DNA from 2 places in the Bacillus sp. GW821-FHT11D08 genome. Region 1 is predicted to be linked to the other one. Evidence: riboswitches for the same ligand, from Rfam matches in the RefSeq annotation. Region 1 holds a riboswitch; the other holds the start of a gene.
The links. Region 1 has a riboswitch for S-adenosylmethionine ahead of metN (methionine ABC transporter ATP-binding protein MetN). Riboswitches for the same ligand answer to the same signal wherever they lie in the genome.
Positions count from the first base shown of each region.

Region 2: it holds a riboswitch for S-adenosylmethionine, as region 1 does, so the genes downstream of both, AC1RRX_RS15290 (5-methyltetrahydropteroyltriglutamate--homocysteine S-methyltransferase) here and metN (methionine ABC transporter ATP-binding protein MetN) in region 1, are expected to answer to the same signal.

Region 1 covers NZ_JBXARS010000001.1:507,082-517,164, forward strand. Annotated here, with positions in the region: gene AC1RRX_RS02575 (3-hydroxyacyl-CoA dehydrogenase/enoyl-CoA hydratase family protein) at 1-904, shown strand, start outside; gene AC1RRX_RS02580 (acetyl-CoA C-acetyltransferase) at 915-2,090, shown strand; gene AC1RRX_RS02585 (acyl-CoA dehydrogenase FadE) at 2,110-3,894, shown strand; gene AC1RRX_RS02590 (arsenate reductase family protein) at 4,008-4,364, shown strand; gene gcvH (glycine cleavage system protein GcvH) at 4,424-4,807, shown strand; gene AC1RRX_RS02600 (YusG family protein) at 4,862-5,098, shown strand; gene AC1RRX_RS02605 (toprim domain-containing protein) at 5,168-5,533, shown strand; gene AC1RRX_RS02610 (thioredoxin family protein) at 5,536-5,856, shown strand; gene AC1RRX_RS02615 (SCP2 sterol-binding domain-containing protein) at 5,953-6,303, shown strand; SAM riboswitch class I at 6,412-6,518, shown strand; gene metN (methionine ABC transporter ATP-binding protein MetN) at 6,624-7,649, shown strand; gene AC1RRX_RS02625 (methionine ABC transporter permease) at 7,642-8,310, shown strand; gene metQ (methionine ABC transporter substrate-binding lipoprotein MetQ) at 8,324-9,139, shown strand; gene AC1RRX_RS02635 (carboxymuconolactone decarboxylase family protein) at 9,233-9,610, shown strand; gene AC1RRX_RS02640 (YuzK family famiily protein) at 9,803-9,955, shown strand.
Region 2 covers NZ_JBXARS010000007.1:219,872-226,519, forward strand. Annotated here, with positions in the region: gene AC1RRX_RS15285 (methyltransferase domain-containing protein) at 1-691, shown strand, start outside; gene AC1RRX_RS15290 (5-methyltetrahydropteroyltriglutamate--homocysteine S-methyltransferase) at 725-1,861, opposite strand; SAM riboswitch class I at 1,940-2,026, opposite strand; gene AC1RRX_RS15295 (LURP-one-related/scramblase family protein) at 2,111-2,587, opposite strand; gene AC1RRX_RS15300 (hypothetical protein) at 2,690-2,857, opposite strand; gene pepT (peptidase T) at 3,434-4,666, opposite strand; gene galE (UDP-glucose 4-epimerase GalE) at 4,877-5,893, shown strand; gene AC1RRX_RS15315 (DUF4352 domain-containing protein) at 5,940-6,479, opposite strand.

The DNA of each region.
Region 1 (10,083 bases):
TGTCGCGCTGCTGGAATTTCATACGAAAAGCAACGCGATCGGCTTAGACATTATTCAGATGATTGACAATGCGCTTGAGGAAACGGAGCGGAATTATAAAGGTCTTGTCATCGGTAACCAAGGCAGACATTTCTGCGCGGGGGCAAACCTTGCGATGATTTTGATGGAAGCTCAGGATGATAACTTCATGGAAGTCGATTTTGTCATCCGCCGTTTTCAGCAGACGATGCTGAACATCAAATACAGCGCTAAACCCGTTGTCGCGGCGCCATTTGGGATGACACTCGGCGGCGGCACGGAAGTCTGTCTCCCGGCGGCACGCGTTCAGGCGGCGAGCGAATCGTATATGGGTCTCGTTGAAACCGGCGTCGGTCTTATTCCGGGCGGCGGAGGAAACAAAGAGCTGTACATGAATTATTTGGACGGCGGAAGTGAACTGATGGACGCAGCGATTAAAACCTTCGAAACAATCGCGCTTGCCAAAGTGTCCGGTTCGGCACACGAAGCCCGTGATATGCAGATTTTGTCCGCGGCTGACCGTGTCAGCATGAATCAGGATCACCTGCTGCACGATGCGAAACAGCTGGCTGCTTCCTTATATGACAGCGGATACCGCCCGCCTGCCCGCAAAAAAGTGAAAGTCACCGGGGAAACCGGATGTGCGGCATTACTGCTCGGAGCAGACCAAATGAGACGGTCGGGTTATTTATCCGATCACGATATGAAGATTGCGAAGAAGCTGGCCCATGTCATTGCCGGCGGAAGAGTCCCGTTCGGCACGGAGGTTTCAGAAGAATATTTACTCGAGATTGAAAGAGAAGCCTTTTTAAGCCTCGCTGGCGAGGCGAAATCTCAAGCGAGAATGCAGCATATGCTCGTCAAAGGCAAACCTTTACGGAACTAGGAGGGTGTTTATGAGAGAAGCAGTCATTGTGGCCGGTGCGAGAACCCCGGTCGGTAAAGCGAAAAAGGGATCGCTTGCAGCCGTTCGTCCTGATGATTTAGGCGCGCTTTGTGTAAAAGAAACGCTGAAACGGGCAGGCGGATATGAAGGAAATATCGATGACTTAATTATCGGATGTGCAACACCTGAAGCCGAACAAGGATTAAATATGGCGCGGAATATCGGTGCGCTGGCGGGGCTTCCTCATACGGTGCCGGCCATTACGGTGAACCGCTACTGCTCTTCCGGGCTCCAATCCATCGCTTACGGTGCTGAAAAAATCATGATCGGCGCGGGTGACACCGTCATTGCGGGCGGTGCGGAATCCATGTCGCAAGTTCCGATGATGGGGCATGTGACCCGCCCGAATATCGCTTTGGCGGAGCATGCGCCTGAGTATTACATGAGCATGGGGCACACAGCGGAGCAGGTAGCCGAAACGTACGGCGTATCCAGAGAAGACCAGGATGCATTTGCCGTCCGCAGCCATCAGAATGCCGCAAAAGCCCTTAAAGAAGGGAAATTCAATGACGAAATCGTGCCGGTTGAAGTATCGCTGACAGAAGTCGGTGATGACCATAAGCCGCGGAAAAAACAATTTACCTTTTCTCAAGATGAAGGCGTTCGTCCCGGCACATCGGCTGACGTCTTGGCGAAGCTCCGTCCGGCTTTTTCTAAAACGGGAACCGTGACGGCCGGGAACTCTTCACAAACAAGTGACGGCGCGGCGGCTGTCATGCTGATGGATCGCGAAAAAGCTTCGTCGCTCGGATTGGCCCCGCTTGTCAAATTCCGTTCCTTTGCCGTAGGCGGCGTTCCGCCTGAGGTAATGGGGATCGGTCCGATTGAAGCCATTCCGCGGGCGCTCAAGCTTGCCGGACTCGAATTACAGGATATTGGGCTTTTTGAATTGAATGAGGCCTTTGCTTCACAGGCCATTCAAGTCATCAGATCGCTTGGGATAGATGAAGAAAAGGTGAACGTCAACGGAGGCGCCATCGCGCTCGGACATCCGCTCGGATGCACGGGAACGAAGCTGACCCTGTCACTCATTCATGAAATGAAACGGAGAAACGAGCAATTCGGCGTGGTGACGATGTGCATCGGAGGCGGCATGGGCGCTGCCGGCGTATTTGAGCTCATTTAAAACAAGGGGGAAACGAAGCATGAAACAGGAAACGGTCAACGTCAAAAAAGGCGGCAGCTTTCTGATTGAAGAGACGGGATATGATCAAATATTCACTCCGGAGGACTTTACAGACGAACATAAAATGATCGGCAAAACGACAGAAGACTATGTCGTAAACGATGTGCTTCCTTATATCGATGAAATTGAAAACCATCAGTTTGAGCATTCGGTCAGACTGCTGAAAAAAGCCGGAGATCTCGGCCTCCTCGGAGCAGACGTGCCTGAAGAGTACGGCGGAATCGGCCTGGATAAAATCAGTTCAGCCTTCATTACGGAAAAGTTTTCACGTGCCGGCAGCTTTTCGCTATCTTACGGCGCTCACGTCGGTATCGGCTCATTGCCGATCGTGTTCTTCGGAACGGAAGAACAGAAAAAAACCTATTTGCCGGACTTGGCTTCAGGACAAAGAATCGCGGCATACGCCTTAACTGAGCCCGGTTCAGGTTCAGATGCCCTCGGCGCGAAAACCACGGCTGTTTTGAATGAAGCGGGCACACACTATATTCTTAACGGAGAAAAGCAATGGATTACAAACTCCGCCTTTGCAGATGTCTTTGTCGTCTACGCTAAAGTGGACGGAGATAAGTTTTCCGCATTTATCGTAGAAAAGAACTATCCGGGCGTGTCAACGGGACCGGAAGAGAAAAAAATGGGGATTAAGGGTTCATCGACAAGAACGCTGATTTTAGATCAGGCGGAAGTCCCGAAAGAAAACCTTCTCGGCGAAATCGGAAAAGGCCATGTCATCGCTTTTAATATCCTGAATATCGGGCGCTACAAGCTTGCCGTCGGCACAATCGGCGCTTCAAAACGGGTGATTGAGCTGTCTGCCGCTTATGCAAACCAGCGCCGGCAATTTAAAACGCCGATCTCAAGCTTCACGCTCACTCAGGAAAAGCTTGCGACGATGTCAGCCCGGCTTTACGCCATGGAGAGCTCTGTATACAGAACAGTGGGCTTATTCGAAGATAATATGAGCAGACTGACGGAAGCGGAGCAAAAAGACGGACGCGAAGTCGCGAAGTCAATCGCCGAGTACGCGATTGAATGCTCGCTCAACAAAATGTGCGGTTCTGAAACGCTTGATTATATTGCCGACGAAGGCGTTCAAATTCACGGCGGTTACGGATTTATGCAGGAATATGAAGTGGAGCGCGCCTATCGCGACTCAAGAATCAACAGAATTTTTGAAGGCACAAATGAAATCAACCGCCTGATCGTAACGAGCACGTTCCTGAAAAAAGCCGTAAAAGGTCAGCTGCCGCTCTTTGAAAAAGCAAAAGCGCTCCAAGAAGAACTCATGATGCTGATGCCTGAAGAGCCGGGCTCGGAGCCTCTTGGACAGGAAAAATACATTGTCAGACAGGCGAAAAAGATCGCCCTCTTGACAGCGGGTCTCGCGGCGCAGAAATACGGAAAAGAGATCGAAGGCGAGCAGGAAATCATGGTGAACATTGCCGATATCGTCAGCGCGCTGTACGCTTTGGAATCAGCCGTCCTCAGAACGGAAAAAGCGATTGCGGCGGACGGTGCCGAAAAAGCCGCGCAGAAGCTGTTATATACGGAAATCTTTGCCCAGGAAGCCCTTCAGAACATTGAAGCGCACGCTAAAGAATCACTGATCGCCATGGAGGAAGGAGATTCCCTCCGCATGATGCTTTCCGTGCTGCGCAAACTGACGCGCCTGACGCCGAAAAACCTCATTCAGAAAAAACGTGAAGCGGCAGCCGCCGTCTTCCGTGAAGAAAAATATACGGTCTGATCACATGCTGAAAGCGCTCCTTCATCAGGGGCGCTTTTTCATGAAGCAACGTTATAGGTTTTTACAAGTGATTGTGTTAAAATAACGACGATCATTTACAAGGGGTGAAGAAGATGTCGTTAAATTTTTACTGGTACCCTAAATGCGGAACGTGCCGTAATGCGAAAAAATGGCTGGAAGACCGCGGTAAGGAAATAAACGAAATACATATCGCGGAGGAAACTCCGTCGAAAGAAGAAATTAAAGACCTCTATGAAAAGAGCGGTCTTGAGCTCAAAAAGTTTTTCAACACGAGCGGAATGAAATACCGCGAGCTGAACTTAAAGGAAAAACTGTACCATATGTCAGAGGATGAACAGCTCGAACTCCTGGCATCAGACGGTATGCTCCTGAAACGCCCGATTACGACAGACGGCGAAAAAGTCACTGTCGGCTTTAAAGAAGACCAATTCGAAAAATATTGGATGTAATGCCAGGTTCAAAGAATTATGGTATCTTCTTATTATAAGAAAAAAATGGAGGGATTTAGATGAGCACACCGAAAGATATGCGTTATTCCAAAGAGCACGAATGGGTCAAAGTTGAGGACGGAAAAGCCCGCATCGGGATTACACATTTCGCGCAAGCCGAACTTGGCGACATCGTCTTTGTCGAGCTTCCGGAAGTCGGCGCCGAAATTAAAGCGGACGAGCCATTCGGCAGCGTGGAATCCGTCAAAACTGTTTCCGAACTGTACGCACCGATTAAAGGAACGGTGACGGAAGTGAACGAAGACCTTGATGACAGTCCTGAATTCGTAAACGAGTCTCCTTATGAAAAAGCGTGGATGATCGTCGTGGAACCGACTGATGCTGAAGAAATCGAAAACCTCATGACTTCCGAGCAATATGACGAAATGACACAAGAAGACTGATCGGATAGCAAAGGGGCCATTTGGACATTCTATATGTAACGGGAGGTGTCTAAAATGGCTTTTGATAAACAGAAGGTCGATGTGACGGAGAACGTTACGGGCCGCTTTCAAAACGGCCGGTTTTCCTTGTTTCATGAAAATGAAGCCATCGGCGAGATGACAGGCATGGACCAGTACGAGCTCAAACAGGGCTTTTCATTTGAAAATCAAAAATTTTATAAAACAGCCGATGTCATAAACGGCAGCGATCCGAAATATGTCGATTGCGATTATGAGAATGGCTGGTGTTAACAGTTGGCGGTGAATTTCACTGCCTTCTTTTTCAATCTGACGCTAAAACAATCGGCAGGTGACGCGCTTATGTACAACGGAGATGAAAAGGTCATTATCGTAGAAGGAAAATCTGATAAAATCAAAGTCAGGGAAGTGCTCATCGAACCCGTGGAAATCGTCTGTACAAACGGGACGATCGGCCAAACCGAACTGGAAGATTTGGCGGACCGCCTGTTTGACAGAGACGTCTATATTTTAACGGACGCAGATGACTCCGGAGAAAAATTAAGAAAACAGCTGAAACGGGAGCTTCCCGAAGCGCGCCATATTTATATAGACAGAACATACAGGCAAGTCGAGTCGTGCCCGGGCCATCATCTCGCATCTGTGCTGATCAGAGCCGGCTTTGATGCTGACACTGTATTTTTGAAAAAGAACGACCTGAGGTGGTAAACATGAAAGAACTCCAAGAAAATGAACTCGAATCGATTCAGGATGACGTTTATCTCCTGTATTTGTACACCCCGTTTTGCGGCACATGCCAGCTGGCGTCCAAAATGCTAACTGTCGTCGAAGAAATGCTGCCCGGCGCCGCCTTCTATAAAAACAACGTGAATTATTCCCCCGCATTCGCCAAAGCCTATCAGATTGAAAGCGTTCCGTGCTTTTTGCTGTTTAAAGGCGGAGAGCTTGTTGAGAAAGGATACGCCTTCCGCTCCGTTTCCTATTTATATGAGCTGATTAAACAAAAAACATCGCAAACGTTCCCGATGTGACAATATTTACAGGAAAATGTCGTGCGGTTTATAAAGGGTTCTGTCCGTTAAAAAGAGAAAGTGTATGTATGGCCATTAAAACGGGAGGTTATACGAGTGGAGAAAATAGAAGTTTCAGAGAATGACGGACAGCATCTGTTTTTGAAACCGCTATTAAACGCCTCAACGCTGCTGATTACATTCCAAGGAGAAACAGAAGCCTTAACGGTCTCAATTAACGGACAGGGAGAAATGAGAAAAACGTCGGTTTCAAAGGAAAAATCTAATTTGACCTTTTACGGAAACCAGACGGAAATCATTCATCTCCTGCATGGTGATGTCTCTTTGCAAAAGCTTATCCAAAGCGGAAAACTCAAAGTGAAAGGATCATTCAGAGCTCTGCTGAAGCTGGAGGCCATCCTCTGGCTGACAAACGGATTTTTTCAGGCGATCAGTAAACGGCCGTAACTCAATCTACTATGTGACAATAGCTTCCAATATTTATTTTATTGACTTTTTATCATTCGCCGTGCTATTCTACAGTAAGAATTTCCGGACGAAAATACGATATGTTTTCTCTTATCAAGAGAGGTGGAGGGAAGTGCCCTATGAAGCCCGGCAACCATCAACAATGTTGAAATGGTGCCAATTCACTCGAAGCGGTCTGCTTTGAAAGATGAGAGAAAGGCCTTTTTCAATAAGCCTTTCTGCTCATTTTTGCAGAAAGGCTTTTCTTTTGCGGAGAAACCCGGAAGATTTCTTAGAATAGTGTAAGGCGGGTGATTGCTTTGATCCATCTTCAAAATGTTTCAAAAATTTACAAAGCGAAGCATGGGGATGTCAATGCTGTCCAAGATGTCACTCTTGATATCAAAAAGGGCGAAATATTTGGAATTATAGGATATAGCGGAGCTGGTAAAAGTTCCTTAATCCGTCTCCTGAACGGCCTTGAAAAGCCGACGTCGGGAACCGTGGAAGTCGCGGGGACGGAATTAAATAAAGTAAGCAGCCGCGGGCTGAGAAAAGCGCGCCAGGAAATCAGCATGATCTTCCAGCATTTTAACCTTCTGTGGTCGCGCACCGTCCGGGAGAACATTATGTTTCCGCTGGAAATCGCCGGCGTGAAAAAAAGCGAACGGGTCCGCCGCGCTGATGAATTGATTAAACTGGTCGGATTAGAGGGGAAAGAAAAATCTTATCCGTCGCAGCTGAGCGGCGGTCAAAAGCAGCGTGTCGGCATCGCCCGGGCGCTCGCCAATAATCCGAAAGTCCTTCTGTGCGATGAAGCGACATCAGCGCTCGATCCGCAGACGACCGATTCAATTTTGGATCTTTTATCCGATATAAATGACAGACTCGGCCTGACGATCGTGCTCATTACCCATGAAATGCACGTCATCCGAAAAATCTGCAACAGAGTCGCAGTCATGGAAAACGGGAAAGTCGTTGAAGAAGGCGAAGTACTCCAAGTTTTCAGAAACCCGCGCGAACCGATGACCAAGCGTTTCGTTCAGCAGGTGACAGAACCAGAGGAGACGAAAGAAACCATCCAGCATTTTCTGCAGGAAACAGCGACAGGAAAAACGATTCAGCTTTCATTTGTCGGGCAGGCAGCCGAGCAGCCCCTCATTACGGAAATGATCCGAAACTTTGATGTGGACGTCAATATTCTGCAGGGGAAAATTTCACAGACGAAGGACGGAGCCTACGGTTCTTTATTCATTCATATTGACGGTCAGGAAAAAGAAGTAGAAAACGTGATCCGGTTCATCAAAGACAAACAGGTAGAAGCAGAGGTGATCACAAATGTTTGAAAAATGGTTCCCGAACGTTGATATAACCGAGCTGTGGACGGCCACATACGAGACCCTTTATATGACGGTCATCGCTTTAGTTTTTTCATTTATCATCGGAGCGGTTCTCGGTCTTCTGCTCTTTTTAACGGGCAAGGGAAGCTTATGGGAAAATAAAATCATTAACACCGTGATTGCGGCGGTCGTTAATATTTTCAGGTCTATTCCGTTTCTTATTTTAATTATTCTGCTTCTCGGCTTTACTAAGATTTTGGTCGGATCGATTTTAGGACCGAACGCCGCATTGCCGGCGCTGATTATCGGCTCCGCGCCGTTTTACGCCCGTCTTGCGGAAATTGCGCTCCGGGAAGTCGATAAAGGAGTCATCGAAGCTGCCAGATCAATGGGAGCAAAGACATCGACGATTATCTTCAAAGTGCTGATTCCTGAATCAATGCCTGCGTTAATTTCAGGCATCACCGTTACGGCCATCGCCCTGATCGGATCTACCGCCATTGCCGGCGCCATCGGTTCAGGCGGACTCGGAAACCTTGCATATGTAGAAGGCTACCAGTCCAATAATACGGATGTAACGTTTGTAGCGACAGTATTTATACTCATCATCGTCTTTATCATTCAGATTATCGGTGATGTAATTACAAATATAATAGACAAAAGATAAGGGAGGATTTACATTGAAAAAGATTGTATTAAGTGCGCTGCTGCTTGTGTTCGCGGGAGTTTTGGCCGCCTGCGGATCAAACGGCTCGAATAAAAAGGAAATCGTCGTCGCCGCGACAAAAACACCGCATGCTGAAATCTTAAAAGAAGCGGAACCGCTCTTGAAGGAAAAAGGCTACACATTAAAAGTAAAAGTGCTGAACGATTACAAAATGTACAACAAAGCGTTAGCTGATAATGAAGTGGATGCGAACTACTTCCAGCACGTTCCTTACCTTGAACAGGAAATGAAGGAAAATAAAGATTACAAACTCGTGAATGCCGGAGCCGTTCACCTTGAGCCATTCGGAATTTACACGAAAAAATACAAATCACTGAAAGACCTGCCTAAAGGCGCGACCATCATCATGACTAACAATGTCGCTGAACAAGGCCGTATGCTGGCGATGCTTGAAAAAGCCGGACTGATCACACTTGATCCGAAGGTGAAAACGATTGAAGCGACTACGAAAAACATTACGAAAAACCCGAAAAACCTGACATTCAAAAAAATCGCCCCTGAATTAACGGCGAAAGCATATAATGAAGAAGAAGGCGATGCAGTCTTCATTAACGTCAACTATGCGATTCAAAACAAACTGAATCCGTTAAAAGACGCGATTGAAGTGGAATCAACGAAAAACAACCCGTACGCAAACATCATCGCCGTACGCAAAGGTGACGAAAAATCAGAGAAAATCAAAGCGCTTATGGAAGTGCTTCACTCTAAGAAAATCAAAGACTTCATTGAGAAAAAATACGACGGAGCCGTGCTTCCCGTATCTGAATAAAGCGAAAACCCCGGATGAGTCATCCGGGGTTTTTTTCGGGTATTAATCGGAGAACTGTCCATAATAAAAGGGAAGGTTAACTTATTGGAGGGAATGGCAGTGGCTCAATACCAGGATAACGGCAAAAGCGTGCATGACGCGTTAAAACAATACAAAGAAGGTTTAGGCATATTTGAACAAAAAATGCCGATGATGGGGCGGAAGTTTAATGAATTTACTGAACAGTGTTTCTCAGCGGATTCATTAACTGAAAAAGAGAAACAATTAATCGCTCTGGGCATCAGCATCAGCGCTCAAGATGAATTTTGCATGATTTATCATACGAAGGGCTGCCTTGACCAAGGGGCCACAGAAGAAAACATCCTTGAGGTCATCAGCGTCGCGGCGGCATTCGGGGGCGGCGCGGCTCTCAGTCAGGGAGTGACCCTCGTGCAGCAGTGCATTCAGGAATTCGGACATACGACGCATTAGAATGAGCAATCGTGTGAATACCGTTTTTCAGATAAAGCGAGCGCCGGTTTCCGGCACATTCGAAAGGATTCAGGGGCACACTCTCTTTGGCCGGAGCAGGGGATCATTGTTACAATAGAAACAAATATATGAAGGGATTGATTCATTATCTGCACCAGCCACGAGAGACTGGACCTTGACTATACGCCTGAAATGGAAAAAGCGATGCAGAAGTCACACGGCATCGGCTACGAGGAATACGGACGGCGTCTTTCAAAAAGGATGGAAGTCGAACGGCAGAGGGAGCTTGAATATCAAAAAAGCAAGTTCCTCGCAGCGCAGCTTAATGAGAAAATCGGTCAGTAAAAAAGGGTGGATTTCCGCCCTTTTTCTGTTTCAAACAGCTTTAATTACGCCTTGATCTTTGATAAACTTTAGGAATGTTCCGGGTAATATAAAAAGTTGTATTTACTTTTCATTTGTTATAAAATTAG
Region 2 (6,648 bases), on a different contig from region 1:
CAGGCAGCTGTTCGAAGCGAGACGCGAGCTTTTTGACAGCCGGGAATTTTTTGCGCCGGTTCAAAAGGAGATTGCCGCCATCATCACCCATATTCAATCTCCGCAAACATCAGCGGCGATATTGGATGCGGGGTGCGGAGAAGGGTCTCATTTAGCCGCCGTATGCAAATGGCTTCAGCCTGCTTTTTCCGTGACGGGAATCGGCATTGATCTCTCGAAAGAAGGTGTGATGCATGCCGCAAAGGCCTTCGGGAATCATATGGTTTTTGCCGTCGCTGATGTGGCGGATGCGCCGTTTGCCGACAGCTGTTTTGATGTCGTGATGTCTGTTTTATCACCTTGGAATTACAAGGAATGCAGCAGGCTTTTACGAAAGGGCGGCACAGTCATTAAAGCGGTGCCGCGGCGTGATTATTTGAAGGAAGTAAGGGAATTCTTCTTCGGAGACAGTCCTCGGCTGAATGACACCGCCGATTCTGCGGCCGGACGATTCCAAGCGGGCTTTCAAACCTTTGAGCGCAAACGGCTGTGTTACACAAAGACTTTAGCGCAGCCTGACCTCGAGCGGCTTGTGAAAATGACGCCCTTAACATGGAAATGTACTGATGACAGCATCCGGCGGTTTATCAGCCGGAAAGAGGCTGCTGTCACGATAGATATCGATATTTTAATCGGAACCGATCCGCTGTAAAACGGAAAAGACACGCTGATCGCGTGTCTTTTTTTATTTCCAGACTTCACCGGCAATGTTGACGACATGGCGCAGTTTTGCCCATTGCTGTTCTTCTGTGATCAGGTTTCCTTCCTCAGTGGAGGCGAATCCGCATTGCGGGCTGAGGCAAAGCTGATCCAGGCTGACATATTGTGAAGCTTCTTCAATCCGGCGTTTAATCGCGTCCTTGTCTTCAAGTTCGCCATGTTTCGACGTAATCAATCCAAGCACAAGCTGAAGATCAGAGCGTTTGACATAACGGAGCGGTTTGAAGCCGCCGGAGCGGGAATCATCATATTCCAGGAACAATCCGTCAAGGTCAAGCCCGTCAAAAATCGTTTCAGCCGCTGCATCATAGCCGCCTTCAGCCGTCCATGTGGATTGGAAGTTGCCGCGGCAGATATGCATCGTAACCTTCAGATCGTCAGGGCGGTCCTTGATGGCGTCATTAATGGAAGCGGCAAACAGCTTGCGCAGCTCATCCGGCGTCGTGCCGAAAGCTTCAATCTGACGAAGCCCCGCTTCTGATAAGAAAACGGCCCATGCGGTGTCATCGAGCTGAAGGTAGCGGCACCCGGCGTCATAGAAAGCTTGAATCGCTTTTTTATACGCTTTTGACACATCGTGCTGAAATTGTTTGTAATCATTCTGGTAGGACGCTTTTTCCAATTTTCCGCGGAAAAACAGCATATTCGGACTTGGGATGGTCATTTTCGGAACAGCATCGCCGGCAATGCTGTGCAGGAATTTATAATCTTCGAGCATCGGATGCTGAGAAAAATCAATGTCTCCCGTTACTTTAATGCCGCGCGCTTTCGTCTGTACGTTGTGAAACTGAATGCCGCTTTCAGGCGTAAACGCTTCGACGCCGTCTAAATTTTCGAGAAAATCAAAATGCCACCAGGCACGGCGGAATTCGCCGTCAGTCACGACATTGAGGCCGGTTTCTTTCTGCTTTTTCACACTGCGGATGATTTCTTTGTTTTCGATTTCGCGCAGCTGTTCTGCCGAAATCTCACCCGCCGCTCTTTGCAGGCGGGCTTGCTTCACAGCCGCCGGCCGCAGCAGGCTTCCGACTTGATCCGCGCGAAACGGCGGGTTTTTTCTTAGAAGCGTATGCAATGGTTGTTCTGTGTTTTGCTGTGACATGAACGATTCCTTCTTTCCTGATGAAATATAAAAAAACTCTTCCCTCGGATAGGGAAGAGCTTGCGTCCGCAAATCTCAACCTTATCTTCAGGATTTAGCACCATTCTGCTGAACAGCGGTTGCCGGGTATCATAGGGCCAGTCCCTCCACCTCTCTTGATAAGGAAATATGCTATTTTTCAGAATAAACTGTAATACTATTAATCTTAGTATGTTTTCTCATATTGTCAATATATTTCGATAAATATTTTTATTTGTCACCCTCAAATAGAATCATATCTATCACAATGGCGATCGCGAGACAAAGAACGATATCCTCTTCCTTTTCAATCTGCAAATGATAGGAATCGCCCCAGCTCATCCATGATTTGGTGACAGTCATCCGGTTTGATTTTCCGTCTGTCACTTGAAAATTCCGGCCCCACACATCGCCGGTAAGATCCCAGCCGAGTCCGGAAATTTCAAATTTCGGTTTGAAAAGCGTGACTTTCTTGATGACTTGGCAGACGGGTTTGCCGCTGACGGAAATCTCGTAACGGGGAACGAACGACATCAGTTTCTGATTGACGCTGGCGAGCGTGCGGCCGTCCAAATCAGTCAGCTTCAGTTCATCACCGAATGAAAACAGCTTTCCTTCAACATTGTAGACTTCTTTTCCGCTTTCAAGAAACACTTGAAAACGATTCTTAAACGTCAACATTCGCTCTTTGATGTAAAAATGGTACATAAAAAAACTCCTTTTTTATGTTGTACGAAAAAAGGAGGCGGTTGGTTTCATATCGGCCGGGTGCATAAAAAAAGGCTGCCGATTTTGCGGCAGCTGTCGTTTTTATGATAGCGGCATCCGGCGTTTTTGACGGATCGCATTTAAATCAATGATGTTATTCGTGTCGGCAGCTGTCACCAGCGGGCTTGTCTTTGGCGTTTTCCGGCGGTTGTCCTTACTGAAAGAGAAAACAAGATACCCTGTCAAAGCAGCAAAAATAAGTAGCATCATTTTACATACCTCCCAAAAAAAGTTTTGGTATTATTATTGTACGAAAAAACAAACGAAAAGTATTCAAACAATTGTCACTTTTTTAAAAAATAACGTCATTTTCCGTAAAAATGACTATGGGTTGAAGAAGTTTTGCTCTTGTTGTGGTTCTATAGATTGTATCGGCTGATGAATGATGATCGTTTATATAACTTTTTTACTATTTTTTGTAAGCATCAAATTAACTACTTCAGTGTTTTCGTTTGCCTTGTGTTATTCAGTACCCTAAAAAATCTTATAATATGCAAAATAACTGCTTCTAACAGATGACTGCAGGATGACAGCGCTTTCTTTATTTTTTTAAAGAAAACGAGATGTTATCTTAAAAAAATCGTTTGAACATTTTCCGCAGTTTTTTAAAAGGGTTTGATTTCGTCTCCAGAATACGCGGGTCTTTTAAGGTTTTTTTCAATTCTTTCGCTACAGTCCCTCTTGCCATAGTCTTCACTCCTTCTTTCCATTTCATACCTTATATACGGAAAGAAAGAAGGAAAGGTTTCATGTGAAAGAAAAAAACCAAAGCAGGGGGCTTTGGTTTTAAGCGCGCTCTTCAAAGAGCCTGGCGATTTCAACAATGACGTTTACCGCCTTTTCCATATGATCGACGGAAATGTATTCATATTTTCCGTGGAAGTTTTGGCCGCCCGTAAAAATGTTCGGTGTCGGCAGCCCCATGTAAGAGAGCTGTGATCCGTCGGTTCCGCCCCGGATCGGTTCGATAATCGGTTCGATGTCGAGGTTTTTCATGGCTTGATAGGCGACATCGACTATCTCTTTGACCGGTTCGATTTTTTCTCTCATGTTGTAATATTGATCACGCAGTTCAAGCTTGATGCTTTCCTTGCCGTATTTGGCCGCCAGCGCATCGGCGGTTTTCTGCATATATTCTTTTCGTTCTGCAAAGCGGTCTCTGTCAAAGTCTCTGATGATGTACGACAGGGCGGCTTCAGAAACGTCTCCGTTCATGGAAAGTAAATGATAGAAGCCTTCATACCCTTCCGTATATTCCGGCGCTTCTTCTTTCGGCAGCGCGTGATGAAATTCCATCGCGATTTTTGAAGCGTTGACCATTTTGTTTTTCGCCGTTCCCGGGTGGACGCTTTTTCCGTAACAAGTAAGCTTTGCGGCTGCTGCGTTAAAGCTTTCATATTGCAGTTCGCCGAGTGGGCCTCCGTCTATCGTGTAGGCGAATGCGGCGTTGAAGCGGCCGACATCGAATTTGTGAGGGCCTCTGCCGATTTCTTCATCGGGCGTGAACGCGACCCGGATCGTTCCGTGTTTGATGTCCGGATGTTTGATCAAGTACGCCATTGCCGTCATGATTTCGGCAATTCCCGCTTTGTTGTCGGCTCCGAGCAGCGTCGTGCCGTCTGTTGTGATCAGCGTCTGGCCTTTATAGCGGGAGAGCTCCGGGAATTGCTCAGGCGACAGGACGACATTGAGTTTGTCATTTAAAACGATATCATGTCCGTCGTAGCTCTCAATAATCTGAGGATTCACATTTTTTCCGGTAAAATCGGTCGCGGTGTCCACGTGAGCCAGAAAACCGACAGTCGGCACGTCTTTATCCGTATTCGCCGGCAGAGTCGCCATGACGTACCCATTGTCATCGACTGTGATTTCTGTCATGCCGATCGACTTTAATTCATCTGCCAGCATGTTGGCCAATGTCAGCTGGCCGGGGGTTGAAGGGCAGTTTTCATTGTTTTCGTCAGACTGTGTATCGACTTTTACATAAGAGGTAAAGCGTTCAATGATTTCATTTTTCATACCGTCATCTCCTTTGTCTTATCTTACCATGCGCGGGGGAGGGATTTCTATTTCACAACCCGTTTGAATCGAGGGCTCTGTGTTTTACACGAATGAAAATAAATTATGAAGAAACGATGACTAAACGATTAAACTTTTTGGAAATGGATGATTGAGGAAGAAAAAACCGATATAATATGGTCAATTCATTCAATAGAGGAGGCTTTCTTCATGGCGATTTTAGTGACAGGCGGAGCGGGTTATATCGGAAGCCACACATGTGTCGAGCTGTTAAACGGCGGCTATGACATCGTGGTTCTGGATAATCTGTCAAATAGTTCACCGGAAGCATTGGAGCGTGTGAAAGACATTACCGGAAAAGGGCTTGTGTTTTATGAGGCGGATCTCCTTGACCGTGATGCCGTTCACCGGGTGTTTGCTGAAAATGAGATTGAAGCCGTCATTCATTTTGCGGGATTAAAAGCCGTCGGTGAGTCTGTGGCTGTTCCGCTCCGTTATTATCATAATAATCTGACGGGAACGTTTATTTTATGTGAAGCCATGCAGGCACACGGTGTGAAAAAAATCGTCTTCAGTTCTTCAGCGACGGTTTACGGCGTTCCGGAAACAACGCCGATCACTGAGGATTTTCCATTAAGCGCGACCAATCCTTACGGGCAGACAAAGCTGATGCTGGAACAGATTTTACGCGATCTGCATAAAGCGGACTCTGAATGGAGCATTGCGCTGCTCCGCTACTTTAATCCGTTCGGCGCGCACCCGAGCGGGCGGATCGGAGAAGACCCGAACGGCATCCCGAATAATTTAATGCCGTACGTCGCACAAGTCGCTGTCGGCAAGCTTGAGCAATTGCAGGTGTTCGGCAATGATTATCCGACAAAGGACGGCACCGGCGTGCGGGATTACATCCATGTCGTTGACCTTGCCGAGGGCCACGTCAGAGCGCTTGAGAAGGTGCTGAACACAACAGGCGCGGATGCCTATAATCTCGGCACGGGAAAAGGCTACAGCGTTCTTGAGATGGTCAAGGCGTTTGAAAAAGTATCAGGAAAAGAAGTGCCGTACCGTTTTGCCGACCGGCGCCCGGGAGACATCGCCGCATGCTTCGCAGACCCGGCAAAAGCGAAGGCTGAATTAGGCTGGGAAGCAAAGCGCGGGCTTGAAGACATGTGCGCCGACTCTTGGAAGTGGCAGTCCTCCAATGTGAACGGGTACCAAAAGGTATAAAAAGAAAGAGACCTTCAAATGGTGAAGGTCTCTTTTATTACGGTCATTATTTAATTTTCACTTCAACATCGTTGCTGAACTTTAATTTCCAAGTGCCTTTAGAGTATGCGTTTTTATCAACTTCAAAAGCTTTTACGTCCGTAACTTTAATGTTCGGGTTCAAGTCACTTAAAATTTTACTGTTGTCTACTTTTGTTTCTGTTGCATAGCTTGAAGAAGCATCAATATCTGAATCATAGGATGTTCCTTTAGAATCTACTAATTTCGCTCTTGGAATGGAGAAAGAGCTTAACGGCTTGTTTGAAACATTTTTAACTGTGTATTGAACAGCTACGATAACGCCGCCGTCAGATGCTTTTTTCTCGACAAATTGAGAGCCTACTGAATCTCTTTTTTCCACTTTGGTAACAGTAACTTCTGTTTTTTCAGTCTTAACAGTGTCACCGATGTTATACAGTTTTTCCTTGGATTCCGCAGCTTTTGAAGACGCGGTTTTAGATGATGAAGATCCGCCTCCGCCGCCGATGTTTACGAGAATGATAATAACCACTACTGCCAGAAGCAATGTGATAATTTTATGTCTCATAAAAAAGTTTCTCTGATCTTTACCGCAGTTTGGGCATTTTTTAACGCCTTTAGCGATTTCTTTGCCGCATGCCTTACAAGACACCAGGTTGCCTGCCATAATATTTCCTCCTATGTAAACTATTTCTTGAAAACTACATACTATAATGCCTGTAAAATAACCTATAGTC